Regions from separate parts of the Paraburkholderia sp. PREW-6R genome, predicted to be linked through region 3. Evidence: riboswitches for the same ligand, from Rfam matches in the RefSeq annotation. Region 3 holds a riboswitch; each other region holds the start of a gene.
What was found. Region 3 has a riboswitch for cobalamin ahead of cobA (uroporphyrinogen-III C-methyltransferase). Riboswitches for the same ligand answer to the same signal wherever they lie in the genome.

Region 1 (7,762 bases), 330 kb from region 3:
CCCCTCGAGCGCGTGCACGTCGCTGCCCTCGAAGAGCGCCTGAATGCGCCGCGCGGTGGGCAGCGCGCCCGCGCCGAGAATCACGATAGCGGGTGGCGTCAGCCTTGCCATTTTTCCCCCGGCACGACGAGCAGCGAGAAATACGGCGATGCCATCGGATCGACTTCGGCCAGCGGCACGATGCGCTGATTGCCCATCGTCGCGCGTTCAACATAGAGCGCGCGACGATCGAGGCCGAGTTCGCCGAGCACACGCCGGACCTTGTCGAAATTGCGCCCGAGTTTCATCACGACGGCGGCGTCGGCATCCGCGAGGCGGCGGCGCAATTCGTGTTCGGGCAGCACGCCCGACAGCACCGACAGGCTCTGGTTGCGATACACGAGCGGCGCGCCGAGCACGGCCGCACCGCCGAGCATCGAGCACACGCCCGGCACGACCTCGCTTTCGTAGCGCGCCGCGAGCCGGTCGTGGAGGTACATGTACGAGCCGTAGAAAAACGGATCGCCTTCGCAGATCACCGCGACGTCGCGGCCCGCGTCGAGATGGGTGGCGACCACTTGCGCGGCCGTGTCATAGAAGTCCGCAATGATCGCTTCATACGACAGCGGCGGCTCCAGCGCCTCGGTCGTGACCGGGTACACCATGGGCAAGTGCTGCTGCGCGTCGTGCAAATGCGTTTCGATGATGCTGAACGCGTTGCCTTTCTTGCCCTTCGCGACGAAATAACCCACCACGTGTGCCGCTTTCAAGAGGCGCAGCGCTTTTAACGTGATGAGTTCCGGGTCGCCGGGGCCGACGCCGAGTCCGAACAATCGTCCTTGCGCCGCCATTTACTCGACCTCCGTCGCCAGCGCGTTCACGGCCGCCGCGGCCATCGCGCTTCCGCCGCGCCGCCCGTGCACCACCACGTAAGGCACGCCAACGCGGTTTTCGGCAAGCGCCGCTTTCGATTCGGCCGCGCCCACGAAACCCACCGGAAAGCCTAGAACGAGCGCGGGTTGCGGCGCGCCGGCCTCGAGCATGTCGAGCAGATGGAAGAGTGCGGTCGGCGCATTGCCGATCACGACGACGCTGCCCGCGAGATGCGGCCGCCAGAGTTCGAGTGCGGCGGCCGAGCGCGTATTGCCGATCTCGCGTGCCAGTGACGGCACACTGTCGTGCATGAGCGTGCAGATCACTTCGTTTTTTGCGCGCAGACGCGCGCGAGTGACGCCTTGCGCGACCATGCCGGCGTCGCACAGAATTGGCGCGCCCCGCGCAAGTGCCGCGCGGCCTGCCGTACCGGCGCCGGCCGAGAAAGCAAGATCGTCGACGACGTCGACCATGCCGCACGCGTGAATGACGCGCACCGCGAGTTTTTCGAGGTCGGCTGGAATGCGGGAAAGCTCGGCTTCCGCGCGGATGATCGCGAACGATCGACGATAGATTTCCTGACCGTCGCGAATGTATTCAGACATCGGGGGCACTCCGGGCCAGTTGATTGAGCAGGCTCGCCGCCTGGTCGATCGTCAGTCGGTGCGCGACGCACTCGCCGAAACCCGGCTGGGCGTCGCGTCGATAAAGGTCGTAAAGGCCGGGCGCGACCGCAAGCAACGTGTACGGCGCGCAGTGCGCGGCGGCGCACGAACGCAGGCAACCGCTCAGGTGCACGTCCACATCGGGCGGCAGGCGCTCGGCGAGTTGCAGCGCGTCGGCTTTCGTGTCGGCCAGGCCCTTTGCACAGCCGCTCGAACCCGTGCACGCAATCAGGCGGGCGAGGGGCTGTGCGCGCTCGCGCGCGAGGCCGAGCGCATCGAATTCGTCGAGCACGGCTGGCACGTGGTGCCCGGCGATATCGGTGAGTAGCACGCTTTGCCAGGGCGTAACGTGCAGCGTCGCGTTGCCTTGCCGTTGCGCGAGCACGGCAAGCCGCTGGAGGCTTGCGGCGTCGAGCCGGCCAAGCGGTACTTGCGCGCCCGCATGCCACAGGTGCGGCGTGTGCTGTCGGTGCGCGCCTAAGCGCAGCGTAGCGTCGGCGGCTGCCGTGCCGCGCCAGTTCGCGAGGGAAGCGTCGCGCGTGAGCGGAAAGTCCAGGTACGTTTGCGCGTGCCGCAAGATCGTGTCGACGGCGCGCACGGCGAGCAGGTCGCGCATGCGGGTCGCGTCGGCGTCGGCGAGGTCGACGAACGTCAGCAGCAACGCACGCGCAAGCGCGGGGACCTGCGACGGCAGCACGGCGGCGAGCGCCGGAGCCGCGTGCTGCGCCGCGCCCGTCTGCAAGCGTGGTGCACACCCCGCCAGCCCGAACACGAAGCGCACGCCGTCACGCGTCGCTGTTGCCGCAAACCACACGTCATGTGGATGATCGACCCGCACGAGGCGTTCGCCGCCGTCCAGCATCAATGCGAACTTTGGCGACAGCGCGGCGAACCGCGTTTCGCCTTGCAGCAGCGCGAGCAGCTCGGCGCAAATGGGGCGAGTGTCGATCAGCGCAGCCGGATCGCGCCCGGCCAGCGGGCTGATCATCACATTGCGCACGTCGTCCGCCGCTGCACTGGCCGGGTCGATCGGACCGAGCCCCGCGCCGATCAACGCGGCGCTCAACGCTGCTTCATGCCCGCTTCGCACGCCGCGCACCTGCAGATTGGCGCGATTGGTCAGCTCGATGACGCCGCTGCCGTGCAGCGCGCTGCTGCCGGCGATGGCCGAAGCCTGGGCTGCCGTCAATTCGCCGCCGGGCAGTCGGATCCGGCAGATGCCGCCGTCGCGCGCGGCGACGATGCGCAGCAGCCCCGGACACGCCGAGGGCCGCAGCGTGGCAACCGCGTCGGACAAAACGGAGGAGAGCGTGGCTCGATTCAAGACGGACACCGGAGTTAGCGTCGCGCGACGGCCCGAGCAAGCCGCCCGCGAGGCGGCTGTGGCTTCGGCATCGGTACACCCCGCCCGACGTTGGTTGGCACGAACAGTCTCGCCGGCAGGTCTCCTGGCTCGCAGGTCATGGTCCGCCGCAGCCTTCCCAGTCCTGCCGAGGCGGCAGGACCAGTGGCACGCGGAGCAGGCGGACTCGCTGCATACAGTTGCGGGGGCAGCCACAGTAACGCTGTGTTCCCTCTTCGGCCCCGAAGGGCACCGGCGGCTGTATTATGCCTTTTTTCGAACAGCACAACGAGGCTGGACGCTTTGATCAGCGTGGCTCAGCGCAACTTTTGAAGACACAGAACGAGGATGGATGCATGCCGGCATGGCTGACCGTGGTGGGCATCGGCGACGACGGTTTCGCCGGCCTCGGACGACCCGCGCGGCGCGCTTTGCTGCAAGCGTCGGTAGTGTATGGCGGCGAACGTCATCTGGCGATGCTGCCCCGGCGGCTCGGCGCACGCCGCACGGCATGGCCGCGTCCGTTCGATCTCGCGCCGTTGCTCGCCGAGCGGGGCGGCGCGGTGTGCGTGCTGGCGAGCGGCGACCCGATGCTGTTCGGCGTCGGCGCGACGCTTGCGCGCCAGTTGCCCGCTGAGGAGCTGCGCGTGCTGCCTGCGCCGTCGTCGCTGTCGCTGGCGGCGGCGAGGCTTGGCTGGCCTTTACAGGATGTCGCCACGGTCTCGCTGGTCGGACGTCCGCTGCCGGCGCTCAATGCGCATCTGCACGATGGTGCGCGCGTTTTCGTGTTGAGCGCCGACGGGCGCACGCCCGCCGCGCTCGCCGAACTGCTCAACACACGCGGCTTCGGCGCGACGCGAATGATCGTGCTCGAACACCTGGGCGGGGACGACGAACGGCGCATCGACGGCCGCGCGGATCAGTGGCCGGCGGGCGAGGTCGCGGCGCTCAATCTGATCGCGCTCGAATGCCGCGCCACGAACGGCGGCCCGCGTCTGCCGCTGACCTGCGGCCTGCCCGACGACGCGTTCCGTCACGACGGCCAGTTGACCAAACGCGACGTGCGCGCCATCACCATTGCACGCCTCGCGCCGACGCCCGGCGAACTCCTGTGGGACGTGGGCGCGGGCAGCGGCTCGATCGGCATCGAGTGGATGCGCGCGCATCCCACGTGTCGGGCGATCGCGGTCGAAGCGCACGCGGAACGGCAGCGCTTCATCGAACATAATCGCGATGCGCTGGGTGTGCCTGGCCTGCAACTCGTCGCGGGGCGCGCACCCGACGCGCTCGCCGGTTTGCCCACGCCGGACGCAGTATTCGTGGGCGGTGGCGCGACGGTGCCGGGCGTGCTGGACACGTGCTGGGCGTCGTTGCGCGACGGCGGCCGGCTCGTCGCGAATGCGGTGACGTTGCAGGGCGAGGCGGTGCTCGCCGCATGGCGCGAGCGTCACGGCGGCACGCTGACACGCATTGCGCTGGCCGATGCACAGCCGCTCGGCGGCTTCGACACATGGCGCCAGGCGCTGCCGATCACGCTGCTCGATGTCGTGAAAACGGCGGCCGATGCGTCGCGCGCGAGCTAGGCGGAGCCGGCCCATGACGCGAATCCTGCTGCTCGGCGGCACCGGCGATGCGCTCCTGATCGCGCGTCAGCTCGGCGCTGCGCACGTGTACAGCCTGGCCGGCCTCGGCAAGGTGCCGGACGATCTCGTGTGCACGGTGCGTGTGGGCGGATTCGGCGGCAGCGAGGGCATGGCGCGCTATATCGAGGCTGAGCGGATCGGCCTCGTGGTCGACGCAACGCACCCGTACGCCGCGCGAATCAGCGCGAACGCCGTGCAGGCGAGCCGCGCGGCGCGCGTGCCATGCTGGGCGCTGCGCCGGCCCGGCTGGCAAGCGGGAGCGGGCGACGACTGGCGCATGGTCGGCGGCTGGCCGGAGCTGATCGGGCAGCTCGCGCCATTTCGCCGACCTCTATTTACGCTGGGGCGCGAACCGCTTGCGCATCTGGACGACATCCCCGCGCATCAGTTCTGGACCGTGCGCTGTCTCGAGTCTGACGCAACGCATGCGCGCGCGCGGATTCTGGCGACACGCGGTCCCTTTACGCTGGAAGGCGAGCGCGCGCTCTTTGAAGCCAACGCTTTCGACGTGGTGGTCAGCAAGAATAGCGGCGGCAACGCGACGGAAGCGAAACTCGTTGTGGCGCGCGAGCGCGGCCTGCCTGTAGTGATGCTGCGTCGTCCGGTGCTGCCGCCGGTCGATCGCGAATTCGAGCATGTTGCCGATCTGCTTGCCGTGTTGCCCGACGCGTTGCAAGCGTCGCAGGCGTCGCAAGCGCTACAGCCAACCCAAACGTTGCAGGCGCGGCAGGCGCGCACGACCGGCGCGTGACTCAATGCATGATCTGGAGTGTTGAATGACGGTGTTTTTTATCGGCGCGGGTCCCGGCGATCCGGAACTCATCACGGTCAAAGGGCAGCGCCTCGTGCGCAGTTGTCCGGTGATCCTGTACGCGGGCTCGCTCGTGCCGTCCGCGGTGCTCGAAGGCCATAGCGCCGCCCAGGTGGTCAATACCGCGGAGCTCGATCTCGACCAGATCGTGGCGCTGCTCGAAGCGGCGCACGCGAAAGGCCAGCACGTGGCGCGCGTGCATTCCGGCGATCCGTCGTTGTATGGTGCAATCGGCGAACAGATTCGCCGTCTGCGGATGCTTGGGATTCCGTATGAAATCGTGCCCGGCGTGACAGCAACGGCCGCCTGCGCGGCCACGCTCGGTTGCGAACTCACGCTGCCCGAAATTTCGCAAACGCTGATTCTGACACGCTACGCGACGCGCACGTCGATGCCTGACGGCGAGCAGCTCGGCGACCTCGCCCGGCACCGCGCGACCATGGCGATTCATCTGGGCGTGCGGCATCTCGCGCGGATCGTCGATGAACTGCGGCCGCATTACGGCGGCGCGTGTCCGATCGCGGTGGTCTATCGCGCGAGCTGGCCGGACGAAGAAAAGATCACCGGTACGCTCGACGACATCGTGAGCAAAGTGCAAACCACGCAGATCGAGCGAACGGCGCTGATTCTCGTGGGGCAGGTGCTGTCCGCCGAAGGTTTCGCGGACTCGACGCTTTACGGCAAGCGCGACTGAGCCGCGATGTGGGAGCAGGACTCCGCGCGCCAGGCGTCACTCTTCCGGACGAACGGCTTCTTCCCCACCCGTTGCGCCTACAGGTAAGACTCGATCGGCAGTATCGACATGAACCACACTCCGAGCCGCTTGAACCAACCCGTGTTGGGTTCGGTGGTGTAGCTGCGTTCGTGGTTGCTGTCCTGCGCGATCCAGAACAGCTTGTCCTTGTGGTCCAGCCGCACCGTATAAGCCATTTCCGGCACGACCGTGTGGAACGTCGTCGTGATCCTGCTGGCCAGCGCCGGGCTGTCGATGATGAGCCCGAGCTCAGTGTTGAGCTTCGCCGAGCGCGGGTCGAAGTTGAATGAGCCGACAAACGCGCGGCTCGAATCCACTGCGAACGTCTTCGCGTGCAGACTCGAACCCGAACTGCCGAATCCGCCGGTGTGTTCCTTGCCGCCCCGCTCTGCGGCGTCGGGGCTGGCGGCCCGCCGCAGCTCATACAGTTGCACGCCGCCCTTTAACAGCGCGACGCGGCGTTTCGCGTAGCCGGAATGCACGGCGGCGACGTCGGTGGCTTCGAGTGCGTTCGTCAGCACGCGCACGGACACGCCGCTTGCCGCCAGTTGCGTGAAGTACTGCACACCCGCGTCGTTCGGCACGAAGTAGGGCGAAACCAGATCCAGCTCCTCGTGCGGTTCGCCGAGAATGTCGTGCAACTGACGCAACACCAGCGCATCGCCGGATGCCTCGTTGAGTCCCTTGGCCGGATCGTCGCTGACGAGGCGCGTCTTCGCCCATTCGAGCGGCAAGGTCCCGGCCGGCAGTTGCTGTGCGATGGGCAGGTCGCGCACCGCGTTCGCATATGCGGTCGCAGCGGGATCATGCTGCATCGACTGCGCTTTCGCGGCCAGTTCGCCCAGGTGGTCCGCGCTCACCGGCCGCAGGATCCGGTCGACGGGATAGGCCGAGCCGCTCGACCAGTAGCGGTCGAAATCCTGCGCGACATCGCTTGCCGCCGGGCCGACGGCGAGCACGTCGAGGTCCGAGAACACGACCCCGTCGGTCGCGCCGAAATATTCGTCGCCGATATTGCGGCCACCGACGATCGTCGCGCTGCTGTCGGCGGTCATCGATTTGTTATGCATGCGACGGTTGGCGCGCGAAAAATCGGTCAGAAAGCCGACGAACTTCGGCTTGCGCACCACGAACGGGTTGAAGAGTCGCACTTCGATGTTCGGATGCGCATCGAGCGCGGCCAGCGTCGCGTCGAGCGACGGCGGGATGCCGTTGTCGTCGAGCAGCAGGCGCACGCGCACGCCGCGGTCGGCCGCTTCGTGCAACTGTTCGAGCAGCAGCGTGCCGGTCAGATCGTCGTGCCAGATGTAGTACTGCACGTCGAGCGTGCGCTGCGCGGCGCGTGCGAGAAACACACGCGCGGCGAATGCGGCGCGGGGATTGTCGAGCGGGTAGACGCCGGACAGGCCGGGATGCGCGGCGAGCATGGGCGCGAGCGCGTGACCGATGGGGGTCGTCCGGGCCTGTGTGCGGTCGAGCGCGGCCGATTCGCTGCGGCCGGCGAGGGACGGCAGCGCGCAGCCGGTCAGCAGCAGCGTACACAGCAGCAGTGTCCAGAGGGTACACAAGCGGCTGCCTGACTGAGCGGCGCGGCGTGCACGAGCGGCGTGACGGGTGGCGCCATTGGCGCGACTGGCCCGACTGGCGCAACTGGCGCAACTGGCGCAACTGGCACAACTGGCACAACTGGCACAA
Region 2 (7,762 bases), 690 kb from region 3:
CTACCTCGGCCTGTATCTGCATCCTGCCGCGACGCATCTCGCGCAAGCGCTGCTTCTGTCCGTCGTCGGGCCGGCCATGGTCGCGCTGGTCGGCCGTGTGCTCGTACCGGCGCGTGCCGCTGTCAGTCTCCGGCTTGCCGTGCATACGGTGACGCTGCGTGCGTCGCGCGTGTTGCAATCGCCAAACGCCGCGCATCTGTCTGCGCTGAATGAAGCGGCGCTTTCGCTCGAGGAGCAACTCGCGCTCCTCAATCATCCCAAAACCGACACGATTCGTGAGCGGATCGTCGAAGTGGAAGTCGCCGCGGGGCAGCATGCGTTCGCGTCATCGCCGGCAAACAGCGGCGCGCAAGCGACGACGGACGCATTGCGACACGCGATTGCGCGGCTAGCAAAGATGGCGTACCGGCGCGACATGCAACGAGCGCTGTCGGGTGCCGAGGCGAACAGCGTCGCGCTCACCGCAGCGCAGCGTCTCGCCGATCTGCGCGGCAAGCTGTGCTGGCTGCCCGCAACGCGCGCCACGACGGCCGCGTTTCTTGCGATGCTGATTGGCCACTCGCTCTCTCCCGAACGCTGGTTCTGGGCCGTGATCACAACCTTTGTGGTCTTTCTCGGTACGCGGTCGCGCGCGGATACGGTCTATCGCGGCGCGCAGCGAATGGCAGGCACCGTGGGCGGCGCACTGGTCAGCGTGTTGCTGGTTGCGCCGCTGCACGATTCGCCGCTTCTGCTCGTGGCTGCCATGGTGCTGTGCGTCTTCGGGTGGGCCTACTTCATCCTGAGCGCGTACGCGCCCGGCGTGTTTTTTATCACCGTGCTGGTCGGGCTCGTGTACGGCGAGTTGGGCTTTGCGATGGGGCCGCTCGTCGAATTGCGGATCGAAGAAGTGCTGGTGGGCTGCGTCGTGTCGTTCGCCGTGGCAATCCTGATGATGCCGCTCGCGACGACCCGCCACGTCGAGACGCGCCTTGGCGCGGTGCTCGCTGCATTGCGCGACGTGGTGCGGCTCGCGGGATCGACGGAGCACGCGCAAGTCTCCGGCACCGATACCCACACCGACACCAGGCCTGCCATGCGCAGGCTCGATCGCAGCTGGCACGATTTGCGACTTGCGTTGCGGCCGCTGCAGACGCAGCGCGTGGTGGTGTGGAATCCGGACGTGGAGCTCGCGACAGGGTCGCTGCTGTGCTGTCTGCACTGGGCGCGAGTGCTGAGCGATCCGACGCGGCGCGAAGCACCTGGCGAAGTTCGCGCGCTCAACGCTGCGGCGGTGAGCGCTGCACACAGGAAACCGATCGTGGCGCGACTGGATGCGCTGATTGCGCGCTATAGCGGCGTGGTTGCAGCGTCCGGGCTCGACGCGTCCTCGAGTTCGACCGCGACCGCACTCGATGCCGATGCCGTCAAGGCACCTGCGCTCGCGCAACTGGATGGCGCAGTCGCGCAGTTGTTCGAGCGGCTCACGCAGCCGGTGGGACCGCGCCGGCGGATGTGGCTTGGGTGGGGTGTGCGAGGAAAGGGTGTTTGACCCAGCGTTTTGACGGAGGTTGAGTTACCCACAGAAATTGTCCATAAACCTGGACAACCCACCCACAACCGTCCCAACTACTTGACGCCAAAGCGTTCATCGACGGTGCGCAACGAACGCGACGCCCCAGTGAGGCGCCGCGTCACACCCGTCAACCCGAAGCCCGCATCACACCGACCGCGCCACCTCACGTCTCGCGCTCAGCGTGGCGCGTTGCGCGCGCTCGACCAGCGCACCGAACAGCAGACCGATGGTCGTCCACATGATGACCTGCATGCCGATCGCCGCCACGCGGAATTTCCACAGCAGCACCGCCGGGAAAGCCTCCGGCACTTCGTTGATCGCCGGCATCGACAGCTGCACGGCTGCAATGATCACGACGAACACCAGACCCGCGATGATGGAGCCGTTCCACAAGCCGAATTGCGCCGCCAGAGGCCGACGCACCTTGAGCGAGAACACCATCGCCGCAACCGATATCGCGATCATCAGGAAGAAAAGCCCGGTACGGGCGCCGATCGTATCGGGGTCCCCGACGGAAGGCGGATTCGCCGGATACTTGATGTTCGGCACAATCACCAGCGTAACGAACGCCCCTATCGCGAGCCACGCGGACAACGCACGCGCGCCGAGCACGCCCACTCGGCCATACGCATACGCGAACACCAGCGAGAACAGCCCGCCGAACGCGGCGCCGTACGTGACCACACCCGTGAGCAAGCCGATCCCGCGCTGCGTGTCGCGGCTGACGAGTTCGGGTTCGGGCGCTTCGCCCCTCGCGGCATCGGCCTTCGCTTCGAATGCAATGGCCTGATTGACCTGCGGTTCGCCGACCAGTCTGGCGAACGCGAACGTAAGTAGCCCCGCGGCGATGCCAGCGAGCATCCCGCGTACCAACAATTTACCCACCATGTCGTTCTGCTCCGTTAGTGGCAAGGAAAGCCGAGCAGATGGCGGCCGTCGTGCACGAACTCATGCACGTACATGCCAGGCACCAGTGACGTGGCGCCCTCTTCCGCACCCACGAAATAGAGGGCGAGCAACATCAGCAAACCGCCAAATACGATCCATGGCAGCAGTTCGCGCAGTGGAATCGGTGTGGGCTGAGCAACGGGTTGAGTGGCGGGATCGAAAACAGCGTCGTTCATGACGGACATCTCCTGGGGTAGCGCGCCCCGATAGTCGATTAAAAGGGAACCGTGCGAAGCTCAGGTCTGGCTTCCGGCCGGGGCGAACGCTGGGTTCGACTCTCGATGCCGGTTACAGTGGCGCGACCGCGCCGGGCTCTCACCGGCTTCCGCGCTTCGCAGCGCCGTTATTCTACGCGCTAAACTTCGACGCCCGGCAACCTCACGCGCGTGGTCCCGCGCCGCGCGCCAGCGTTGTATTTCATGGAATCGCCCAGAATGGACACACGGCTCCTGCTGATCAGCCATGCCTCGACCGCCGCCATGCGCGCCGCCCGCTTTCCCGCCGACGACCCGCTCGACGCCCGCGGCCTCGCCGAAGCCCAAACCGCGCGCGCCCGTCTTCCGATTCCGGACGACGCAGCAGCGCGCGTGAGCCCTGCTATTTGCGCGCGCGAAACTGCTGCAGCACTGCGCCTCTCCGCCACGGTCGACGCCGCGCTGGAGGATCTCGGCTACGGTCACTGGCAAGGGCGGCGCCTCGTCGATCTCAGCGCCGAGACGCCGCAAGAACTCGCCGCATGGACACGCGATCCTGACGCCAGAGCGCCCGGCGGCGAGTCGTTCAGCGAACTCGTCGTGCGGATCGGGCACTGGCTCGACGCGGTGGAAAGCGTGTTCGAACAGACGCCCTCTGTTGTCGCGGTCACGCATGCAGCGGTGATTCGCGCGGCCATCGTCCATACGCTTGGAGCGTCGCCGGGCGTCTTCTCGCGTATTGAAATCGCACCGCTGTCGCTCGTTGAATTACGCCGCTCGCGGCGCGGCTGGACATGGTGGCCCGCCGGGCAGTGAACGACCGGGAGCCGTCGTACTCGTCCGCCTCGCTTACTTGCCCGATATCACCAGCCGCAACTTGTTCGACCCGGTGGGCGTCAACGTGATGTCAGTCCGCTTGCCCTTCGCGCCGAGATAAAAGTGCTGACGTCCCGGCGAATTCTGGTCGTGCGTCGCTTCGGGCAGACAGGACGCAACGTCGGCGGCGACGGCTTGCAGTGCGTCCGCGTTCGACCCCGCGTCGTGATGCGGTGTCCACGTACACTGGTAGCTGCCGCGGCTGGCCGCGCATTGCGCATCGTCGCCATAGGGCTGAGCGACGCCCTTGCCGTCATCCGGCGTCAGTGAAGCGAGGCCGCCCGGCGCGGCCGCGACAATGTGTTTGAGCGATGCGCACGGGCTAGGCGCATCGTCGGCATACGTGTTGAACGGCAGCAGAGCGGCGAAGGAGGCAGCGGCGAGCGCGGCTGTGGAAAGTCGGATTGTTTTCATGTTGGCGCGGTCCTTTCATTTTCGATTGTGGGATCACGAACGACATGAAACGCGGTAGCACGCGTTATGCCCATATTGCGCCGGTCACGGCGCTACCGGTCAGCCGTCACCCGCCCGTCCCGGCTGTCACGCCGAAGAGCGCGGCCAGCCCTTCCGGCGACGCGAATATGCCCTTCGCGTCGTGCCCGACACCCTCGATCACGAACGTGCGATGCGCGTTCAGACCTCCGGGATGCCGCGCTCGCATATAGCGAGCGTAAGCGAGCCCGCGCGCAAGCCGATGCGCGCCTTGCGCCTGTGCCGCGCACGAACGGTCGAGCGCCGGATGCTGCGGGTCACAATCCGCCCCGCCCAGCAACACCGTCACGTCGCGCTGCGTATAGCGCGATTCCAGCGTGCCGGCGGACACCCCGTCCTCGCGGCGCGCGTAGGCGGGCAGATCGTCGAGCCCATACTTCCAGCGATTGAAACCGGCACACGCCGCCTCGTCGAAGGTCACGAAGTCGCCCTCGGGTCCGGTGGGCCGCTTCGCATCGAAATACACATACGACGATGGATTGGCCACGACATAACGCATCCCGATGCCGCGCGCAGCGAGCCGCGCGTCGTCGCGTGCGAGCACCGCGTAACGCTGCACGACCTGCGCGCCGCCCGAATGTCCCGCGATCACCACTTCACTTAACGAAGCAAACTGCTCACGCGATGCGAGCGTTTGCACGATCGCGTCGAGCACGTCGAAAGAACTGAGCGGCACCGGCCCCTCTGCATTCTCGCCGCCCATCCAGCTTGTCCATTCCCAATGCAACGTGGACGACGGCAACGCGTGCGCGTCCAGATCGGCGGTCGCGAGAAACTGTGGGACGATCAGCAGCGTGTCGGCCGGCTGACCGCCGGCGAGTGCGCAAGCGCGCTGCGCGAGTTCATAGTAAGTGTCGCCGTTGCGCAGTCGTCCATGAATCAGGATGACCGCGCGACGCACATCGAGCGTCGGCGCAAGCCAGTCACCGTTGGAAAATACCGGCACGGTGCCGCTGCCGGCTGGCGTCGTCACACTCAAATGCCGGCTGGCGACAACCGCGACCGGGCTCTCGTTCGGTGCGCGTTCGTCATCTGTGGTCAAAGGCTGGGTCATGCTGAAGACTCGTCGTTTTATACAAGGCGTCGGCGGTTCAATGCGTCAGCGAACGCGCGGCCGCTCGCCGCGGCTCGCGCCCGGAACGGGTGAAATACACCATCGCAAGCGACACGAAGCCGGCAAAGATCAGATAGAACGCGGGCGTCAAACTGCTGCCCGACAACTTCGTCAAACCCGTGATGGTGAGCGGCGCCATGCCGCCAAACAGCGTCACCGCGATGTTGTACGACAGCGCCACACCGGCTGAACGGCTACGTACCGGAAACAGCGTCGCCAGCATGCCCGGATGCGCGCCCGACATGGCCGCGAGAAACACGGTCGCGATCATCTGCGCAATAAAGAGGTGACCCGGCGTCGGCTGGGTCACCACGAAGTGATAAAGCGGATACACGCACACCATCCACGCAATGACGATCGGATAAAACAGACGGTACGCACCGAACCGGTCGGCGAGCTTGCCGGACAGCGGAAACAGGAACAGGTTGAGCACGCCCGAGACGAACGCGCCTAGCAACGCGGTAGACAGCGGCAGATGCAATTGCCGCTCCACGTACACCGACAGATAGGAATGCCATACATAATTGGTCGCCGCGCCGACGATGATCACGCCCATCGCGCAGATCGCCGCATCGCCGTTCTCACGGAAGAACTGGCGAATGGTCACGGGCGGCGGCCTGTCCTTATGATCGAGCAGACGCTCGAATTCCGGCGACTCCGCCACGCGATGACGGATATAAAAGCCGAACGGCCCCGCCAGCGCGCCGAACAGAAACGGCAAGCGCCATCCCCATGCGACGAGCTGGTCGTGCGTGAGTTGCGTCGTGAGCAGATAGCCCACACCGGACGAAAGCAGCAGCGCGAACGCCTGTGCCGACATGTTGAAGCTGCCGTAGAACATTTTCTTGTTCGGCGGTGCGTACTCCACCAGCATGGCCGACGCGGTCGCGAATTGGCCGCCCACCGAAAGACCTTGCAGCAGACGTGCAAGCACGACGAGCAACGGCGCCGCCATGCCGATGCTCGCGTAACTTGGCGTGAGGCCCATCAGCAGCGTGCTGGCCGCCATCGAAATGATCAGCAATGAAAGCGCCTTCCGACGCCCCGCGCGATCGGCGTAAATGCCGAGCAGAATGCCGCCGATCGGCCGCACGACGAAGCCGACGGCGAACGTGGCGAGCGTCAGCATGATCGACACGAAACCGCTGCCGCCGGGGAAGAACACCTGCGCGATGATTTTCGCGAAATAGCCGTAAATCAGGAAGTCGAACCATTCGAGTCCGTTGCCGAGCACGGAAGAAAAGATCGCGCGCCGCACCATCGACGGACTCAACCCGTTCGCGGCCGCCGCGCCATCGTGTTCATTCAGGGTGACATCGCTCATGGCTCGCATCCTTGTGCACCGAACATCGCCGACAGCGCGCACGCCGACGTCAGCATGCGCGAGCCGTCATGCCCCACGCCCGCCACGATATGAAAGGACTGTTTCAGGCCGTCCGGATGACGCGTCTGCATATAGCGGTAGTACGCCTGCGCCCGCGCGACGCGTTGCGGCCCTTGGGCTTCGGCGGCGCAGCTTTTGTCGAGCGCGCGTTGCTGCGGATCGTCGTCGGCGCCGCCCACCAGATAGTCGATCCGGCGCGCCGCATAGGTGGCTTCCAGTTGCGCAGGCGAGCGGTCGCGCAGATACGGCGGCCGATGATCCATGCCGTACTTCCACTGATTGAAGTCGGGACACGCGGCCGCGTCGAACGGCGCCGCCACACCTTGTGCATTCGGACGCTGCGCATCGAAATAAGCGTAAGTCGAAGGGCTTGCCACCACGTACCGCACGTCGATACCTTCGTCGGTCAGCGCGCTGACATTGTGCGCGGCGATCGCATAGCGCTGCACGACCTGCGCGCCGCCCGAGTGCCCGGCGAAGACCACCTGCCGCAGGTCAGGAAACAGCTTGCGATCCGCCAGACGCGCGACGATCGCATCCAGCACGTCAAAGGAACTGATCGGCAGCGGCGCTTGCGCCGTCTCGCCGCCCATCCACGCGTCGCCACGCCAGCGCAGCAGGCTGGCAGTTTCATCGTGCGCGCGCGTGTCGAGCGTGTCGAGCGTGGCGAGGAATTGCGGCGCGATCAGAAGCGTTGCGTCGGCGTCCGCATGGGCCGCTTCGCGGGCGTTTTCGGCCGTGCGGAAATAAACGTCGGCGTTGCGCAGTTTGCCGTGAATCACGATCACCGCGCGCGTCACGTGCGGTTGCGGCACGCTCCAGTCTTTGGACAGATACAGCGGAAATTGCGCACGGCCCTGCGGCGTGACGAGAGTGAAGCGCGTGTCCGAGATCGTTGCCACCGGCTTCAGGTGCGACTCGCGCGTCTGCGCCGCGAACGCCGGTTGTGCAGCGAGCGCGATGCAGGCCGACAGGACTACCGCATGATGTCTTTTCACTGATGTCTCCAATCCCAGTCCCGCTGGCTTTGTTCTGTGCTGCGATCCGCCGCGCGATTAACTGCTGGCAGGACGCAATCGACGTGATCATAGAAGCGGTCATGGCAAATGTAAAATACCGTTTGCAGACAGTATCCATATATAGAAGATATGGCGGCAGAGAAGCCGTTTTGGGAGACAGGCACACCATGGAACTTCGTC
Region 3 (7,762 bases):
GTGTGTTCAGGCCTGCTGCGCGCTGACGTTCGACGGCGCGCCCAGCGCCGCTTCGAACGCGCGCTGCAGCGCCGACTGATCGAGGTCTTCACCGATCAGCACGAAACGGCTTTGCGCCGACGCGTCGAGTTCGCCTGCCTGCCAGCGCCGGTCGAAATAGCTGTCGAAGCGGCGGCCCACGCCTTGAATCACGAGCCGCATCGGCGCACCCGGCAGCGCGGCGAAGCCCTTCACGCGATAAATCGTGCTGCTCTCCACGAGCGATTGCAACGCCGCGATCACCGCCTCGCGCGACGGCGCGTGCGCATGCACGACCACCGAGTCGAATTCATCGTGATGATGGTCGGCGTCTTCAGCCGAACCGTGATGGTCGTGGCGCAGGTGGATCGTTTCCTCCGACGCCGCTTCGAGACCCAGCAGCGCATGCAGATCGAGCTGACCCATGTGGGCGCGCACGATCTTCACCTGCGGCGGAATGTCCTCGCGAATCAGCGTCTCCACCGCGCTTAGGCGCGCGTCGTCGAGCAGGTCCGTCTTGTTCAGGATCACCAGATCCGCCGCGGACAACTGGTCTTCGAAAAGTTCATGCAGTGGCGATTCGTGGTCGAGATTCGGGTCGGCTTTGCGCTGTGCGTCTACCGCGACCGGGTTGTCCGCGAACTGCCCGCTTGCGGCAGCCGGACCGTCGACGACCGTGATCACCGCGTCGACGGTAAAGCTGTTCCTGATCTGCGGCCAGTTGAACGCCTGCACGAGCGGCTTGGGCAACGCGAGGCCGGACGTTTCGATCAGCACGTGGTCGATCTGGTCGCGCCGCTCGACGAGCCGCTCCATCACCGGGAAGAACTCTTCCTGCACGGTGCAGCACAGGCAGCCGTTCGCGAGTTCGTACAGTTGGCCTTCGGTTTCGACGCCGTCTTCATCGCAGCCGATCCCGCAACCCTTGAGGATTTCACCGTCGATACCGAGCTCGCCGAACTCGTTGACGATCACCGCAATGCGCTTGCCGCCCGCATGCTGAAGAATGTGCCGCAACAGCGTGGTCTTGCCGCTGCCGAGGAAGCCGGTGACGACGGTGACGGGAATCTTGCGCAGCTGAGTTTGCATGTGAGGTCCATCCATAGGCGTAGCAGGTGCGCGCCGAACGGCGTTACCGCGACAGCCAGGAAACAGAAAACGGCAATGAGGTCATGAACGCGACGCCGCATCCCCGCGGCGTTCGTTCTGCTTGCTCTGGCCGGTATCCGGGCTGGCGAAAGCGCCGCTTCCCCTTCCCGGACGAGTGGTTTCTCGCCCAGTGGTGATATGCCGACGCGGCCTTGCGCGTAGACATCGAAGCCGGCTCCGCGGCGCTGGACGAACGTTCCAGACACCGCTTTTCGCTTACCGTTGCGGGGGCAGCACAGGTTGACCCTAACCGGAAGGCGGGCACCCTGTTTCCCGTTTAACTGCATGCGCACGAACGCGCACACGAGCACCAAAGTGCGTGCGAGTGTAGGCCGCCAGTCCCGCGCCGTCAAGGAAGCTCGGCCCCGCGAAGGCTTATCGGACGGGCCTTCCTGTGCTATCGTATGCGCGCGTTTGGTGCCCGCACATGCGTTCGCGTGTGCAGTTAAACGGGAAACAGGCAGCGCGCTCATGCGCTCAACCTGTGCTGTCCCCGCAACGGTAAGCGACCAGCGGCGCAGCGCTCATCGGGCCGCGCCGCACATGCGTTTCAGAAGCCACTGTCCGGCACATTGCAACGATTGCGGACGGGAAGGCAAAGCGCGTGAGGCCGCCAGCCCGGATACCGGCCAGACGCGCAGGCGGCGGCCTCGTTCATCGTGTCCACCACGCCGCCCGACGCCGGAATCCGCGAGGGACGGATGCGAAGGCGCTTGAAGCACGACGCGGCGCAGCCGTTTGCCTAGTGATTCGTCATGAGACAAGTGACGGTGGGCATTTTTCGTTTGCGTTCATCGTCGTGTGCAAACCTGTCTGATTGCATGACCCCGCGCCTGACTCCAGATTCCACGCTGCCGGCCCAGAACCGTCCCGGCTTCTCCATGTCGCGTTGCGTCGCTGCATCGACGGTTGCATGGCCCGTGCCATGCATGCCGCGATGAGCCGCGCCTGGCTGATCGGCGCGGGCCCCGGCGACGTCGAACTGATGACGCTGAAGGCAACCCGCGCGCTCGCGCAAGCCGACGTGGTGCTCGTCGACGATCTGGTGAATCCGGACGTGCTGCAGTTCGCGCGCGCCGACGCGCTCGTCGTGTATGTCGGCAAACGCGGCGGCCATCCGTCCACGCCGCAGGCGGGCATCGTCGCGCAGATGCTGGAGCATGTGCGGGCCGGGCGCAGCGTCGCGCGTCTGAAGGGCGGCGATCCGTTCGTATTCGGCCGCGGCGGCGAGGAACAGCAGGCGCTGCACGAAGCGGGCATTGAAGTCCAGGTCATCAACGGCATTACGGCAGGCATCGCGGCGCCCGCGGCGATCGGCATTCCCGTCACGCACCGAGATCACGCACAAGGCGTGGTGTTCGTGACCGGGCACGGCGCAGGCAGCGAGGAACCGGACTGGGCCGCGCTCGTCGCCACCCGCATGACGCTGGTGATCTACATGGGCATGCGGCGGCTCGACGATATCGTTGCCGCGCTGCGAGCAGCCGGCCTGCGCGGCGACACGCCGTGCGCGGCGATCGAATCGGCGACGCGGCCGCAGCAGCGGCATGTGGTCGCGCCGCTCGCCGACTTCGCCGATGCGGTTTCGCAGGCCGCATTGGGGTCGCCCGCGATCGTGGTGATCGGCGGTGTGGTGTCGCTTGCGTTGGCGCGGGCCGTGGCTACCGTCGAGACGAATGCGATACTAGCCGCGCCCGCGCCGGACGCCGGTGCAGTGAGCGGCCCGGCAGGTGAGCCATGAAAACGCTGAGCGTGGGCATCGGCTGCCGCTCGGGCAGCACGTCGGCTCAAATCGAGCGCGCGGTGCGCGCCGCGCTCGGTCCCCGCGCGTTCGGGCAGATCGGCGTGGTCGCCTCCCTTAGCGCCAAAGCCCGCGAGCCCGGCCTGCTCGCTTTCTGCGAACAGCATGCTTTGCCGCTGCGATGCTTCACGAGCGAGCAGATCGCGGCGATCGCTCTCGACAACCCTTCTGCGGCCGTACGCAAACACGTCGGCGTGGACGGAGTGTGCGAACCGTGCGCGTTGCTGGCGGCGGCTGCGCCATCCAGCGAAGCCGCTGCGGGCCTCGTGGTTCGCAAGCTGGCGCTCGACGGCGTGACCGTGGCCATCGCGTCGATCCGCGACAGCGCCCCGCCCGCCTCCTTACATCACGACACCCGGCATCAGGACCTTTCATGAAAACCGATCCAGAATCCCATCAACGCATGACCGAGCGCCGGCGCGAGGGCCACGAAAAGAAGCAGGCTGCCGCCACCGTCGAAAAGGGTCTGCTGATCGTCAATACCGGCACCGGCAAGGGCAAGACCACCGCCGCGTTCGGCATGGCCGTGCGTGTGCTCGGCCACGGGATGCGGCTCGGCGTCGTGCAGTTCATCAAGGGCGCGCTGCACACGTCCGAGCGCGACTTTCTCGGCGCAATCGCTCATTGCGATTTCGTCACGATGGGCGACGGCTACACCTGGAACACGCAGAATCGCGACGCCGACATCGCCACGGCGCGCAAGGGCTGGGACGAGGCGCGGCGCATGATCGAAAGCGGCGATTACCAGATGGTGATCCTCGACGAACTGAACACCGTGCTCAAGTACGAATACCTGCCGCTCGACGAAGTGCTCGCCGTGATCAACGCGCGTGCGCCGATGCTGCACGTCGTCGTAACCGGCCGCCACGCGCCGGACGCGCTGATCGAAGCCGCCGACCTCGTCACTGAAATGCGCATCGTCAAGCACCCGTATCGCGAGCAGGGCGTGAAGGCGCAGCGCGGCGTGGAGTTCTGAATCATGTCCGCCGTCACTGCGATTGCGCCGCATGCGTGCCCCGCGCTCTTCATCAGCGCGCCCGCATCGGGTCAGGGCAAGACCACGATCACGGCGGGGCTCGCGCGCTATCACCGTCGGTTGGGACGGCGTGTGCGCGTCTTCAAGACCGGCCCCGATTTTCTCGATCCGATGATTCTCGCGCAGGCAAGCGGTGAGCCGGTGCTGTCGCTCGATCTGTGGATGGTTGGTGAAACCGCGTGCCGCACGCTGCTCGCGCAGGCGGCGGCCGAGGCCGATCTGATCCTGATCGAAGGCGTGATGGGTCTTTTCGACGGCACGCCGAGCAGCGCCGATCTCGCCGCGAGATTCGGCATACCGGTGCTCGCGGTGATCTCGGCGAAGTCGATGGCGCAGACCTTCGGCGCACTCGCGTTCGGCCTTGCGCGCTTGCGGCCCGACGTGCCCTTTTATGGCGTGCTCGCCAATCGCACCGGCTCGGCGCGACATGCGCAGATGCTTCAGGAAAGGTTGCCCGGCGATCTGCGGTGGTGCGGCCACATCCCGGCCGACGCCGCGCTCGAGCTGCCCGATCGCCATCTCGGCCTGCATCAGGCCGCCGAAATCGACGACCTGGACGCCCGTCTCGAACGCGCCGCCGATGCGCTCCACCAGACCGCGCTCGCGCAACTGCCGCCGCCGGTCGCGTTCGGTGCACCGCGTGACATCGCGCTGCCGCGGCGGCTGGACGGCAAGCGGATCGCCGTCGCGCGCGACGCTGCCTTCTCGTTCATCTATCCGGCCAATCTTGCGCTGCTCGCGGCGCTGGGCGCGCAAATCGAGTACTTCTCGCCGCTCGCCGACGAGCGCGTGTCGCCCGAGGCCGACGCGCTGTACCTGCCCGGCGGTTATCCCGAACTGCACGCGGCCACCCTCGCGCGCAACGCACGCACGGCGCAGTCGGTTCGCGCGCACGTGGCGTCGGCCAAACCGCTCGTCGCCGAATGCGGCGGCATGCTGTACCTGCTCGACGAACTCACCGACACGCAGGGCACCAGCACGCCGATGCTCGGCTTGCTGCCCGGCCGCGCCGTCATGCAGACACGCTTCACCGCGCTCGGCATGCAGCAGATCGACGGTCGGCACGGACCGATGACCGGCCACACGTTCCATTATTCGAAGCTGACCACTCCGCTTGCGCCGCGCTGCCACGCCACCCGGCCGCAAGGCGGCGCGCCCGGCGAGGCCGTGTACCGCGTGGGGCCGATCGTCGCGACGTACATGCACGCTTACTGGCCTTCCAACCCGGCCTTCGCGGCCGCATTGTTCAATGGCGAAACCTTTTAACGACGCAGAGCGCGACGCCGTCTATCGCGCCATTTATGAGCGGCGCGATATGCGCCATTTCGTGAGCGATCCGGTCGACCCTGCCGTGCTCGAACGCCTGCTTGACGCTGGACATCACGCACCGAGCGTCGGTTACATGCAGCCGTGGCGCATTGCGCGCATTACCGATCCGGCGTTGCGTCGAGCCGTGCATGCGACGGTCGAAAGCGAGCGCGTGGCGACCGCGGACGCGCTCGGCGAACGGCGCGATGCATTCATGAAACTCAAGGTGGAAGGCATGCTGGAATGTGCCGAGTTGCTGGTGATGGCGCTGATGGACGGTCGCGAGCGCCACATCTTTGGCCGCCGCACGTTGCCCGAGATGGACCTCGCGTCCGTGGCGTGCGCGATCCAGAACATGTGGCTGGCTGCCCGCGCCGAAGGTCTCGGCATGGGCTGGGTATCGCTGTTCGATGTCGAGCGCGTGCGCCAGTTGCTGCAGATGCCGAACGGCGCGCGGCCGGTCGCGATTCTGTGTCTGGGCCACGTCGACGAGTTCTATCGCGAACCGATGCTGGAAACCGAGCGTTGGGCGAAACGGATGCCGCTCGCGGAGTGCGTTTTTGAAAATCGCTGGCCGGCTGGTGAGGCGAAGAAGCTGGCAGATTAGTCTGATCGCGCCGCGCTCAGGCGCTCAGTCGCCATGCTGTGTTTTTTACGCAGCGCATTGGTTTGCGGCCCAAACTGCTGCAAAGGGCCGCCGGTGACGCTCACGGATGACAAAAAAAAGCGGCGCCGCGTTCGCGAAGAAGACTGACGCCGCTAAAAAACATCACACGCTCGCGGGGATTAACCACACGAGTGAAAGCAAAATAATGGGCGAATCTGGCAGCTACAAGATGAAAGAAGTGCCCTTTGTAACGTTGCAGAAGGTAGCTCTTACGTATGCCTCCACGGGCCCCTGCGTGATCAGCTTTCGCGCCAAGCGAACACACGTGCGATTTTTCGTAGCCCTCATTGTTATTTACATATTCAGACCTTTGTTACAGCCTGATAAATCAGAAACAATGCCGTTGCGCGCGCAATGATCGTCGCTTGCCGTTTAGCAACCCAGAACGTTTCGACGTTTCATCAAAGACCCTCAAACACCGCACCATTAACAATGCGCGGCAGCGTGTCCATCGCGCGTCGCCGTCAAACGCTCGAGCCAGACCTGCGCGTTCCCGGCTGCGCCCATACCTAGCGCCACCGCCGCGGCATGCGACAGGTCGATCACCCGGCCGCGCACGAACGGCCCACGATCGTTGATACGCACAACTACCGAGTGCGCGCTGCCGACGGACGTCACCCGCACGCACGCGCCAAGTGGCAGCGTGCGATGCGCGGCGGTGAGCGCGTTCATGTCGTAGCGCTCGCCGCTCGCGGTGCGTCGGCCGTTGAACGCGCTGCCGTACCACGATGCCAGTCCGGTTTGCTCGACCTGGGTTGCGGGTCGCGCCCCGGCAGCGTCGGATAACCCGCTGTCGTCCGCCTGCTCGCTGGATCGCAGCAGCGCACTCGCCATCTGCGCGACGGCGGGTTGCGTTGCGTCGTGATCGACTGTCAGTGGGCGATCCGCGGCCTGCACCGCGGCCGCGTTGATGTCGTGCAAGCCGGCTGACGCATCTGGAAGCGCGCATCCGGACAGCGTCAACGACGCGCCGAAAAACGGCACCATGAGCAGGCAGCAGCGCAGGGATCGCACATAGGCAAATAGGATGAAACATCCCATGTTCAGGCGTGGGAACAAAAGCATCTCCGTCCGGGGGGTGATCGAGGTAGGCCAGACAGTCCTGATTGGCCGGCTGCGCATGGTGCAACAGCAGCTCATTGCGAGCTATAGGACCTGTCTTAAGCTTGCCGATCCAGACTAAGAAATCGGAATCAGACTTCCCGAACCGCCCGACCTGACGACCCGATTCACGACGCGCACCCAAATCCATTCAGCGTGATGGCGCGGACGCTACCACGTCTAGTAGTTATCCTGAATAAATTGCCACTCGTTCCGCTCGTGCGGACACCGCTGACGATGCACGTCAGCGACCGCCTTCGATTTCCGGCATCGGCGCGAAGAGCGCCTCGATATCGTCGTCAGAAAACTTGGCCGCGCCGGCGACATCTTCGGAAAGAATGCTGTCCGCAAGCCCGGCCTTCTGCTCCTGCAGCTCGACTATTTTTTCTTCGATGCTGCCCGCCGCGATCAGCTTGTAGACGAACACCGGCTTGTCCTGACCCAGCCGATGCGCGCGGTCAGTCGCCTGATTTTCGGCGGCGGGATTCCACCACGGATCGTAGTGGATCACGGTGTCGGCGGCAGTCAGATTCAGGCCGACGCCGCCCGCCTTCAGGCTGATCAGGAATAGCGGCACCTCGCCCTGCTGGAAACGTTCGACCGGCGTCACACGATCCGCCGTGTCGCCGGTCAGGATCACATACGGAATCGCAGCATCCTGGAGCGCCTCGGCGATCAGCGC

Region 1: another riboswitch for cobalamin. It lies ahead of cobG (precorrin-3B synthase); the one in region 3 lies ahead of cobA (uroporphyrinogen-III C-methyltransferase).
Region 2: another riboswitch for cobalamin. It lies ahead of AAGS40_RS23620 (CbtB domain-containing protein); the one in region 3 lies ahead of cobA (uroporphyrinogen-III C-methyltransferase).

The regions. Positions count from the first base shown of each region.
Region 1 is NZ_CP155074.1:853,620-861,381, forward strand. It holds gene cobJ (precorrin-3B C(17)-methyltransferase) at 1-111, opposite strand, end outside; gene AAGS40_RS19035 (precorrin-2 C(20)-methyltransferase) at 99-830, opposite strand; gene AAGS40_RS19040 (precorrin-8X methylmutase) at 831-1,457, opposite strand; gene cobG (precorrin-3B synthase) at 1,450-2,841, opposite strand; cobalamin riboswitch at 2,938-3,131, opposite strand; gene cbiE (precorrin-6y C5,15-methyltransferase (decarboxylating) subunit CbiE) at 3,216-4,442, shown strand; gene AAGS40_RS19055 (cobalt-precorrin-6A reductase) at 4,456-5,253, shown strand; gene cobM (precorrin-4 C(11)-methyltransferase) at 5,279-6,007, shown strand; gene AAGS40_RS19065 (phospholipase D family protein) at 6,085-7,635, opposite strand.
Region 2 is NZ_CP155074.1:1,874,298-1,882,059, forward strand. It holds gene AAGS40_RS23610 (FUSC family protein) at 1-1,531, shown strand, start outside; gene AAGS40_RS23615 (CbtA family protein) at 1,700-2,443, opposite strand; gene AAGS40_RS23620 (CbtB domain-containing protein) at 2,458-2,679, opposite strand; cobalamin riboswitch at 2,721-2,881, opposite strand; gene AAGS40_RS23625 (histidine phosphatase family protein) at 2,938-3,513, shown strand; gene AAGS40_RS23630 (hypothetical protein) at 3,547-3,987, opposite strand; gene AAGS40_RS23635 (alpha/beta hydrolase) at 4,094-5,119, opposite strand; gene AAGS40_RS23640 (MFS transporter) at 5,157-6,503, opposite strand; gene AAGS40_RS23645 (alpha/beta hydrolase) at 6,500-7,561, opposite strand; gene AAGS40_RS23650 (LysR family transcriptional regulator) at 7,750-7,762, shown strand, end outside.
Region 3 is NZ_CP155074.1:1,186,702-1,194,463, forward strand. It holds gene cobW (cobalamin biosynthesis protein CobW) at 7-1,107, opposite strand; cobalamin riboswitch at 1,218-1,497, opposite strand; cobalamin riboswitch at 1,566-1,816, shown strand; gene cobA (uroporphyrinogen-III C-methyltransferase) at 2,105-2,908, shown strand; gene AAGS40_RS20450 (cobalamin biosynthesis protein) at 2,905-3,345, shown strand; gene cobO (cob(I)yrinic acid a,c-diamide adenosyltransferase) at 3,342-3,944, shown strand; gene AAGS40_RS20460 (cobyrinate a,c-diamide synthase) at 3,948-5,270, shown strand; gene bluB (5,6-dimethylbenzimidazole synthase) at 5,254-5,919, shown strand; gene AAGS40_RS20470 (hypothetical protein) at 6,026-6,337, shown strand; gene AAGS40_RS20475 (septal ring lytic transglycosylase RlpA family protein) at 6,406-6,966, opposite strand; gene AAGS40_RS20480 (DEAD/DEAH box helicase) at 7,325-7,762, opposite strand, start outside.